2 linked regions of the Solidesulfovibrio magneticus RS-1 genome follow. The protein of the gene in region 1 interacts with the protein of each later gene in a pairwise test. Links are inferred from orthologs where the notes say so. Each region holds a gene or a part of one and is shown in the gene's direction. Other genes may lie near its edges.

Region 1 (7,775 bases):
GAGCGCATCATGCGCCACGACCTCAAAGCGCCCCTTGGCAGCATCGTCAATCTGCCCGAACTGGTGGCCGCCCTGGGCGACGTCAACGAGGAGCAGCGCGACATCCTGGCCGAGATCGAGCAGGCCGGACGGTTCATGCTCGAACAGATCGACCTTTCCCTGGACCTCTACAAGATGGAAACCGGAACCTTCCGGCCTGAGCTGCAGCGCATCGATCTGGCCCGCATCGTGGCCACGGTGGTGGACATGCTCGCCCCCCTGGCCCGGACCCGGGGCGTCGCCGTCGCCTTCCCGCCGGCTCAGCCGCCGGTCTTTGCCCTGGGCAATGCGCTGCTCGTCCAGACCACGGCCGGCAACCTGCTCAAAAACGCCCTGGAAGCCGAAGCGGCCGGGGCCACGGTTGTGGTGGGCTTTTTCGCCGCCGGCGATCAGGCCGGCTTCGCCATCGCCAACCCTAGCCCCCCGCCGGCCGAAATCATCCCGATCTTTTTCGAGAAATACGCCACCGCCGGCAAAACCAAGGGCAATGGCCTGGGCACCTACTCGGCCCGGCTCATGACCGAATGCCAGGGCGGGACCATCCGCCTCGACGTGTCCGAAGCCGCCGGCACCACCGTCAGCGTGGCCCTGCCCCGGGAATAGGCCAGAGCGCGCAGGCCCGCCTCTTTCCGCGCCCGGCGCTTTCCGGGGACCTTGCCCGGCCCCCAATCAGGGAGGGTCCGGGAGGGGGTTACCCCCTCCCGGCCGCCGGAGGCATCCCCAGTCTTCCCTCTCCCTACAACTTCGACTTCAAAACCATATCGGTAATGGGGCCGCGCGAGCGCTCGCCCTTGAGCACGATGTGGGCGTAGTTGGGGAATCCCTTGAACTTGCGCACGATCCAGTTCAGCCCGTTGTTGGCTTCGTTGAGATACGGGTTGTCCACCTGCGAGGTGTCGCCAAGGACCACGCATTTGACGCCCTCGCCCATGCGGGTCAGAAGCGCCCGCACTTCCGAGCGGGCCAGGTTCTGGGCCTCGTCGATGACCACGAAGGCGTTTTCGATGTTCATGCCGCGCACGTAGGCCAGGGGCAGGATCTCGAACTTCTTGGGATTGACCCGCAGCATTTCGTCGTTGGGGTTGAGGAACACCTTGTTGGCCGCCCGGCAGCGGTGGAGCTTGACCAGCAGGTCGAAGACGTATTTCACGTAGGGTTCCATCTTTTCCGAGACGTCGCCGGGCAGGTAGCCGAGCTTGGCCCCGATCTCGATGGTGGGCTTTAAGACGAAAATCTTGTCGTACTGCTTTTTCTCCTGCACGGCGTAGAGGGCGGCGGCCAGGGCCAGGAAGGTCTTGCCGTAGCCGGCCTCGCTTTGGATGGAGACAAGGTCGATGTGGGGCGCCATGATGAGCTCCAGGGCCAGGTTCTGGTAGACCGTGCGCGGGCGCACGTTCCAGACGTCGCAGGTGTGGCTGATGACCCGTTCGCCGTCCGGGGCGTGGAGCACGGGCTTGCCCTCGCGCCAGCTGAAGCAGTTGGGCACGGGTTCCTCGCCCTCTTCCACGAAGCCGGTGTAGCGCTGGGATTCGGATTCGAAGGGCTTGGAATCGCGCAGTTCCTCGCTTTTGATGCCGCGCAGCTCGGCCTGGAGCTTGAGGATCCGGTCGTTGGTGACGAGCACCGGATCGTCGATGGTGGAGGCCTGGATTTCGTCGAGGATGTGGTTGTCGACGATGTCGGTGAAGGCCGAGTGGCTCTTGTCGTTCTGGATGAAATGGATGCGGTCGCGGTTGTCGCTTAAAACGCCGATGACGTTGGCCACGATATGGCGCAGCTTGGGCGTTTTTTTGAGCGCCTCCAACTCCATGAGCACGTGGTAGGGGATGTGGATGGCGTTTTCCACGCCGTTTCGCAGCTTGAGCACGCATTGCGGGTTTTCGATGAGCACGTTGGTGTCCAGGACGTAGTTCTTGCGTCCCGTCGCGTCGCCGCCATCGGTCATGGGAAGCCTCCCTGGTTCGCCGGGCCGACGATCTGGCCGGCCGCCCCCCGGCGACCGGCGGCCCCATCGGACCGGCGTTTGCGGACAAGTCCCGGCCCGGAGTCCCGGGCCAAACCAAAAGCGGCGGAACGCCTTATGCGTCCACGCCGCCTTTTTTCATCTTTTCCGGCTCGTTGCCGTGCCGGTTCGGACCAACCTACCGTCCAAACGCACCCTCCTGCCTCCCCCCTTATCCCCTTTCTTCAACTGGGGGGTCCGGGGGCCTCAGGCCCCCGGCCGCCGGAGGCATCTTTCTGGCTTTCTCTTCGCGTACTACCGCTTCTTTTGCAGCTTGGCCCGGTAGAGGATGGCCCCGAGGTTCATGCCCAGCACCAGGACGATGAGCACCAGCGCCGTGCCGTATTGCAGGGGGCGGGTCTTGTCGATGTCGGTGCCGGCCGTGGCCAGGACGTAGATGTGGTACGGCAGGGCCATGACCGAATCGGTGATGTTGGTGGGCAGGTAGGGCGTGAAAAAGACCGAGGCCGTGAACATGATGGCGGCGGTTTCGCCGGCCACCCGGGAAAGGCCCAGGATCGCGCCGGTGAGCATGCCGGGCATGGCCGCCGGCAGGACCACCAGCCGGATGGTCTGCCACTTGGTGGCCCCAAGGCCCAGCGAGGCTTCGCGGTAGGTCTGGGGCACGGACTTGAGCGCCTCCTCGGCCGTGCCGATGATGACCGGCAACACGAGGATGGACAGGGTCAGGATGCCCGACAAGAGGCTGACGCCCAGGCCGAAGAAGGTGACGAAAAAGGCCAGGCCAAAAAGGCCGAAGACCACCGAGGGCACGCCGGCCAGGTTGTTGATCCCCAGGCGGATCAGCCGCAGGGTGCGGCCGGGCCGGGCGTATTCGTTGAGGTAGACGGCCGAGGCCACGCCGAGGGGAAAGGCGACGCACATGGTTCCCAGGCTTAAGTAGATGGTGCCCAGGATGCAGGGCAGGATGCCGCCGGCGGTCATGGAGTCGCGGGGCATCTCGGTTAAAAACGACCAGCTGATGGCGGGCAGGCCCTTGACGAGGAGAAAGCCGCAGATGAGCACCAGGGCGGCCATGTTGATGAGCGAGGAGGCCCCGAAAACGCCCCACATGATTTTTTGGGTGCGGTGGCGGCGGGCCAGCCCGGCATGGGTGAGGGCGGTCTGGTTCATGATGTCGCTCCTGGTCGCTTACAGGGTGGCCGCGCCGACCTGCTTGTGCTTTTCGGCCACGTGACTGGCGATGAGATTAAAGGCCAGAGTGAAAAGGAACAGCACGATGCCGATGGCGAAAAGCGCCCGGTAGTGGTCGCCGCGAAAGGAGGCCTCGGCCATTTCGGCGGCGATGCTCGACGGCATGGGCCGCACCGGGGAGAAAATCGAGTTGGGGATCATGGCCGCGCCGCCGGCCACCATGAGGACGACCATGGTCTCGCCGATGGCCCGGGACATGCCGAGCATGACGGCGGTGGAGATGCCTGACAGCGAGGCCGGCAACACCACTTTGGAGATGGTCTCGAAATGGGTGGCCCCCAGGGCCAGGGAGGCTTCCTTGAGTTCCCGGGGCACGGCGTAGATGGCGTCCTCGGACACCGAGCAGATGGTGGGCACGGACATAAACGCCAGCATGATGGCGGCGTTGAAAAGATTAAGCCCGGTGGCCAGGTCGAAGGTTTCCTGGATAAAGGGCGCAACCACCACCATGCCGAAAAAGCCGATGACCACGGACGGCAGGGCGGCCAGCAGCTCCACGATGGGCTTGAAGATGTCGCGGGTGCGGCGGCTGGCGATTTCGGCCAGGTAGATGGCAGTCATGACGCCCAGGGGGATGGCGATGGCCGAGGACAGGGCCGTGACGGCCAGCGAGGCCACGATGAGCGGAAAGATGCCGAACTCATGGGGTTCGGAAGTGGGATACCAGTAGTGGCCGAAAAGGAAGTCCGTCACCGAGACGATCTTGAAGATCGGCAGGCCCTCGATGAAGAGGTAGAGCATGATCAAGGCCAGGGCCACGATGGAGCTTAAGGCCGTGAGGAAAAAGGCGTTGCGGATCAGGTTGTCCTTGGACTGGCGCGACATGGCCATGGCGTCTCTCCCGGGAGCGCGCCCCGGCCCGCTTTGGCGGTCCGGGGCGCGAAGGGTTCTTCGTGGGGCGGGCGGGGTTTAGTTGATCGAGACGAAGCCGGCTTCCTTGACGAGCTTCTGGCCTTCGGCGCCAAGCAGGAAGTCGATCAAGCCCTTGACCGCGCCGGCGGGCTCGCCGTTGGTATAGATGTAGAGGTCGCGGGAGACGGGGAACTTCTTGGCCTTGGCGTTTTCGGCCGTGGGCTCGACGCCGTTGACCTTCAGCGCCTTGGTGGAGGCGTCGAGATAGCCGATGCCGACGTAGCCCAGGGCGTTCTTGTTCTTGCTCACGGCCTGAACCACGGCGCCGCTGGAAGCCTGCATGAGGGCGCCGGGGAACACGCGCTCCTTCTTCATGACCAGCTCTTCCCAGCTCTCGTAGGTGCCCGAGGAGGTGTCGCGGGAGATGACGACCACCGGGCCGTCGCCGCCCAGGTCCTTCCAGGAGGTGATCTTGCCCATGTAGAGGTCCTTGAGCTGGTCGGTGGTGATCTCGGTGAGCTTGTTGGCCGGGTTGACCACGGGCACGATGGCGTCGACGGCGCACACGATCTGCTTGGGCGCGATGTTCTTGGTTTTGGCCAGGTCGAGTTCCTTGGGCTGCATGGCGCGGGAGGCCATGGCCACGTCGGTGGCGCCGTCGATGAGCGCCTTGATGCCGTTGCCCGAGCCGCCGCCGGAAACCGAGATCTTCACGTCGGGATGGGCCTTCATGTAGGCTTCGACGACTTTCTGCATGATGGGCAGGACGGTGGTGGAACCATCGACCTTGATGGTGGTGTCGGCCAGAGCGGTAGAGGCCATCATCAGAAACGCGGCCACGATGCCAATAAGCTTTTTCATGAGAATCCTCCGTATAAAAGTGATGGTCGCGCAAGGTTGGCGCGAATTGCCCCAGGTGACGTGGTGAAGGTAGAAAGGCTCCGTTACGGTCCGGTGACGCGGGGGACAAGAACGCGTGACGTCGGTTCCGCCGTCCGTTTCCGCGCCATTTCCGGCATACGCCTCGGGCGGATTTGTGACAACGGTCCCGAACGGCCCGCCGCCACCTCGCCTGCCTTGACCCGGAACGGCCGGCGGTCTATCCATGGGATCAAGACGCCGTGCGCGTCACAATCCTTCAGCCGGAGCCGCCATGACGCCGCCGTTTATTTTGTCGCCCTCGCTTCTGTCCTCGGATTTCGCCCGGCTGGCCGACGAACTGGCCGCCCTGGAAGCGGCCGGATTATCCTGGGTCCACCTTGACGTCATGGACGGGCAGTTCGTGCCCAACATCACCTTCGGGCCGCCGCTTATCGCCGCCATGCGCAAAACGAGCCGGCTGTATTTCGACACCCACCTCATGATCGAGCGGCCCGAGCGCTATCTGGCCGAATTCCGGGCGGCCGGCTCGGACCTTATCTGCGTCCACGCCGAGGCCACCGTCCACCTGGAACGGGCCGTGGCCGAGATCGCCCGCCTGGGCGCGGCCCCGGCCGTGGCGCTCAATCCGGCCACGCCGCTTTCGGCCGTGGAATGGCTGCTGCCCCAGCTGGACATGGTGCTCATCATGACCGTCAACCCGGGATTCGGCGGCCAGTCCTTCATCCCCTTCTGCCTGGACAAGATCCGGGCCTTAAGCGCCCTGCGCCGGGAGCGGGGACTGGCGTTCCGCATCCAAGTCGACGGCGGCGTGACCCCGGACAACACGGCCGCCCTGCTGGCCGCCGGAGCCGATGTCCTAGTTTCGGGCTCGGCCTTTTTCGGACACCCTCCTTACAAGGAACGCCTCGATGTCTTTCACGCGGCGGCCGACTCCAAACCGGCCTAGCCGCCCCAGTCGCCGTCGGGCGGCCTCTCCGCCCGGCGCACGCCCGGTCCGGGCCGGACAAAACGCCACGTCCGACAAACGCCTGGCCCGGCTCACCTCCATCATCGCCGCCCTGGACCAGGCCATCGCCTTTATCGCGCCCTCGGGCGTCATCGCCGAAATAAACGACCGTTACCTGACCTGGCTCGGGCGCTCCCGGGCCGAAGTGCTGGGCGCGCGCCTCGAAGTCCTCGACCTGGATACCGAGGACTACCAGGCCGCCGCCTTCCTCGACCTCTTCCGCCGCGGCGTGGCCCATGCGCCGGTCTCCTTCGAAAGCCGGATCGGGGCGCGCGACGTCACGGTCAAGCTCCAGCCCGTCATTGAGGACGGCATGTTCGCCGGCCTCATTGTCTCGCTCATCGACGTCACCCCGCTGGTCGAGGCGAGGCTTGGCGTGGAGCGCGAAAAACGCTTCCTGGAACAAGTCATCACCATCGCCGGCGCGGCCATCTGCATCGTCAACCGCGACGATGTGGTGGTGACGATAAACGACGAATTCACGGCCATCACCGGTTATACCCGGGACCAGGCCCTGGGCCGGCCCCGGGTCCAGCTGCTGCGCGAATCGCCGCTCTCCCCCTGCTCGACCGCCCCCGGCGACGGCGCGGTGCAAAAACGTCAATCCACCATCGCCGCCCGAGGCGGCAAGCGTCTCACCATCCTCAAAAACGCCGCCCCCATCCTGGGCGCCGACGGCCAGATCACCGGCGGCATCGAATCCTTCGTGGACGTCTCCGACCTCATCCGGGCCCAGGTTCAGGCCGAGGAAGCCAGCCGTATGAAATCGGCCTTCCTGGCCAACATGAGCCACGAAATCCGCACGCCGCTCAATGCCATCATGGGCCTGTCCCAACTGCTGCTGCGGGCCAATCTTCCCCCGCAACAGCGGGAATGCGTCGAAACCATGCGGGCCGCCGGCGAGGGTCTGCTCGTCATCTTAAACGACATCCTGGACTTTTCCCGCATCGAGATGGGCCGCCTGGAAATCCGGCCCGCGCCCATGGACATCGACCGGCTCCTGGAGGAAGTCCGCCGGGTCATGGCCCAGGCCGCCGACCAGCAGGGGCTGACCCTGGCCATCGAACGCGACCCGTCCCTGCCCCGGGTGGTGCTGTGCGATCCGGTGCGCCTGAAACAGATATTGCTCAACCTGTTGTCCAATGCCATCAAGTTCACGCCCAGCGGCCGTGTGACCCTGTCGGCCAGGCGCGCCACGGCCAACCTGGGCCACGAGGGTCCCCCGCGCGTCACCTTCGCCGTGCACGACACCGGCCCCGGCATCACCCCCGAGGTTCGGGAACGCATCTTCGAGCCCTTTGTCCAGACCGATGACGCCGTGGCCCGCAACCCCGGCGGCACGGGCCTGGGGCTGTCCATTTCCAACCGGCTGGTGGAGCTGCTCGGCGGATCGGGCCTGGAGCTGGACACGAGCCCCGGGCGCGGCAGCGTCTTCTCCTTCACCCTGGCCCTGCCCGAGCCCCAGGCCGCCCACACCCGGCCGGAGCTGCCCCTGCCCTCGGCCGCCGACTTCGGGGGGCTGCGCGCCCTGGTGGCCGAGGACAACCCCTACAACCGTTTTTTGCTGCAAAAAATCCTGCAAAAACTTGGCGTGGGCCAAGCCGACTTCGCCAGCGACGGCCAGGAAGCCGTGCGTCTGGTGCTGGCCGCCCGGGATGCCGACGCTCCCTACCATGTCGTGTTCATGGACGTGCGCATGCCCATCCTCGACGGCCTGGAAGCCTCCCGCCGGCTGCGGGAGCACGGCGTGACGACGCCCATCATCGCCCTGACCGCCCA
Region 2 (2,770 bases), 2.3 Mb from region 1 along the record:
TATCCCAAGCATCTGCCGCCGGAAATCCGCATCCGCATCATGAGCGGGCGGGTCAAGGACACCCCGGCCACGGTCCAGGACGTCGAGATGCTTCCCGTTGCCGAAGCCGGCGGAGCCGCCCAGGAACTGGTGCTCACCCCCTTCGACGAATACAAAAAGGATGTGGAGCACCGTTATTTCAAGCTCCTCATGCAGACCGCCGGCGGCGACATCCACCGGGCCTGCGAACTGTCCGAGCTTGGCAAGCAGAGCCTGTACCGCTACCTGCGCATCCACGGCATTCCGACCCGGACTTAGCGTCGCGCCCCTTAAAAAACACGAAGGTGTTTTTCAAGAATAACAAATGGTTTTAGGCTGTTATTTACGAAACGTCCTCTGCGCTTTTCGTTGACGCGAACAAGGGTCGCGCCCCTTGTCGGCCACCCCGCCGCGATCACGCCACAGGAGCCGCCATGACCGCCGTCTTCGCCTACGTCACCGCCCCGAGCGTCGAGGAAGCCGACCGCATCGGGGCCGCCCTGGTCGAGGAACGCCTGGCCGCCTGCGCCAATATTTTCCCGGCGATGCGTTCCGTCTACCGCTGGAAAGGGGCCATCGAAAAAGCCGACGAGGCCGTGCTCGTGGCCAAGACCCGGCAGTCCCTGGCCCCGGCGCTCATCGCCCGGGTCAAGGAACTGCATCCCTACGAGGTGCCCTGCGTGGTCACCCTGCCCATCACCGACGGGCTGCCCGATTTCCTGCGCTGGATCGAAGACGAAACCACGCCCCAAACCGACAACCCCGCATGAAGGAGACACGCCCCATGCGCATCCTCGTCTCGGGCTCCCTGGCCTATGACCGCATCATGAGCTTTCCGGGCAGCTTCGCCGACCACATCCTGCCCGACAAGATCCATATCCTAAACGTCTGCTTCCTGGTCGAAGGCCTGGAGGAAAAATTCGGCGGCACGGCCGGCAACATCGCCTATTGCCTGCGCCTTTTGGGTGAAGACCCGACCATCGTGGCCACCGCCGGCAAGGACTTCGCCGCCTACGAGGCCTGGCTGCGCCATTGCGGCATCGCCATCGACGGCATCCGCCGGGTCAACGGCGAATTCACGGCCGGGGCCTACATCACCACCGACAAGGCCGACAACCAGATCACCGGGTTTAATCCCGGGGCCATGAAGCACCGGGCCGACTATACCGTGGACGAAGCCGACCCGGCCCAGACCATCGCCATCGTCGCCCCGGGCAATCTTGAGGACATGCAGGACTTCCCCCGCCGCTACAAGGCCAAGGGCATCCCCTGCATGGTCGATCCCGGCCAGAACATCACCGCCTTTAGCGGCGATCAGCTCGCCGAGATGCTCACCGGCGCGACCTACCTCATTTCCAACGACTACGAGCTGGAACTCATCCAGAATTCCACCAAGCTCACCCAGGCCGAGATCGTGGAGCGCGCCGGGACCGTCATCACCACCCTGGGCGAGAAAGGCTCGGTCATCCGCCAGAAGGGTTCCGAAATCGCCATCCCGCCCTGCCCCGTGGCCGAGGTCAAGGACCCCACCGGCGCGGGCGACGCCTTCCGCGCCGGCTTCGTCAAGGGCCTGGCCCTGGACAAGCCCCTGGATGTCGCCGCCCGTCTCGGCTCGGTATCGGCCGCCTATGCCGTGGAAAAGCACGGCACCCAGGAACACGCCTTCACCTGGCAGGAGTTTGCCGACCGCTACGCCGCCGCTTTCGGCCCCCTGAAGTAGCCGCCCTCCCACCTTCGCCGTTCCACCGGGGGCGGCCGCCCGTCCCCGGCTGCAAGGAATTTCCGCCCATGCCCCGCATCGCTTCCGAAGACGACTTTCTGTCCCTCATGGATGCCCACTTCCCTCGCCAGGCCGCTGGCGTGGAGCTGCCGCGCGGCGATGACGCCGCCGTGGTCGCCGTGCCGGCGCGCCTGTGCGTCACCTCCGACCTCTTTGTCGAGGACGTGCATTTTCGGCGCTCGTACTTCACCCCGGCTGAGGTCGGGGCCAAGTCCCTGGCCGTCAACTTGAGCGACGTGGCCGCCATGGGCGGCACACCCACGGGCTTTGTCCTGGGGATCGTGTGTCCCGACGACGCCGACCGCGACTACTGGGACGCTTTTTTGGCCGGCATGGCCGCCCTGGCCGCCAGCCACGACGTGCCCCTGGTCGGGGGCGATCTGTCGCGCGGCGACAAAATCGCCGTGTCCGTCACGGTCTGGGGCGCACCCGGGCCGTCCGGGCGCTTTCTCACCCGGGGAGCCGGCCATCCAGGCGACATCCTCGTGGCCGTGGGCGATCTGGGGCTGGCCCGGGTGGGGCTGGCGGTGCTGGAAAAGCACGGCCGCGCCGCTCTGGCCGACTGGCCGGCGGCCACCGCCGCCCACCTGGCCCCCGTGCCGCGCCTGGCCGAAGGGCTGGCCCTGGCCGCGCTGCCCGGCGTCACCTCCTGCATGGACGTCTCCGACGGCCTGGCCCGGGATCTGCCGCGCCTGTTGCCGGACGGCCACGGGGCCGACCTCTTTTTCCCGCCGGGGGGCCTGCACCCGGAAGTCACGGCCCACGCCGCCGGCCATGGCCGGCCACCCGAAAAGGTCGCCTTTTTCGGCGGCGAGGACTACGCCCTGCTGGCCACGGTCGCGCCGTCCGCCCTGGCCGCCCTGCGCGCCGCCGTGCCTGCCGCCAAGCCCATCGGGGCTATCGCGGCCAAGCCCGGCTACACGCTCAACGGCGCCCCCATAAACGAGCGCGGCTTCGACCATTTCGGCTAGC

Evidence for each region.
Region 2: the proteins of rpe (region 1) and DMR_RS08875 interact in binary tests that used the Escherichia coli proteins (3 or more experiments, as listed by UniProt). The link is inferred for Solidesulfovibrio magneticus RS-1 from one-to-one orthologs.

The regions. Positions count from the first base shown.
Region 1 is NC_012796.1:4,396,964-4,404,738, forward strand. The notes cover bases 4,288-7,098. They hold rpe (ribulose-phosphate 3-epimerase), read left to right. Parts: upstream 4,288-5,261; coding sequence 5,262-5,936; downstream 5,937-7,098. Other genes in these bases: DMR_RS18250 (PstS family phosphate ABC transporter substrate-binding protein), read right to left, coding at 4,288-4,969; DMR_RS18260 (hybrid sensor histidine kinase/response regulator), read left to right, coding at 5,899-7,098. In the rest of the region: DMR_RS18230 (PAS domain S-box protein), read left to right, coding at 1-642; DMR_RS18235 (PhoH family protein), read right to left, coding at 776-1,984; phosphate ABC transporter permease PstA, read right to left, coding at 2,297-3,175; phosphate ABC transporter permease subunit PstC, read right to left, coding at 3,194-4,087; more of DMR_RS18250, read right to left, coding at 4,166-4,287; more of DMR_RS18260, read left to right, coding at 7,099-7,775. UniProt on the Escherichia coli protein: Catalyzes the reversible epimerization of D-ribulose 5-phosphate to D-xylulose 5-phosphate.
Region 2 is NC_012796.1:2,118,510-2,121,279, reverse strand. It holds DMR_RS08875 (carbohydrate kinase family protein), read left to right. Parts: upstream 1-802; coding sequence 803-1,738; downstream 1,739-2,770. Other genes in the region: thiL (thiamine-phosphate kinase), read left to right, coding at 1,807-2,769; cutA (divalent-cation tolerance protein CutA), read left to right, coding at 453-788; DMR_RS08885 (sigma-54-dependent transcriptional regulator), read left to right, coding at 1-297. UniProt on the Escherichia coli protein: Catalyzes the ATP-dependent phosphorylation of fructoselysine to fructoselysine 6-phosphate. Functions in a fructoselysine degradation pathway that allows E.coli to grow on fructoselysine or psicoselysine.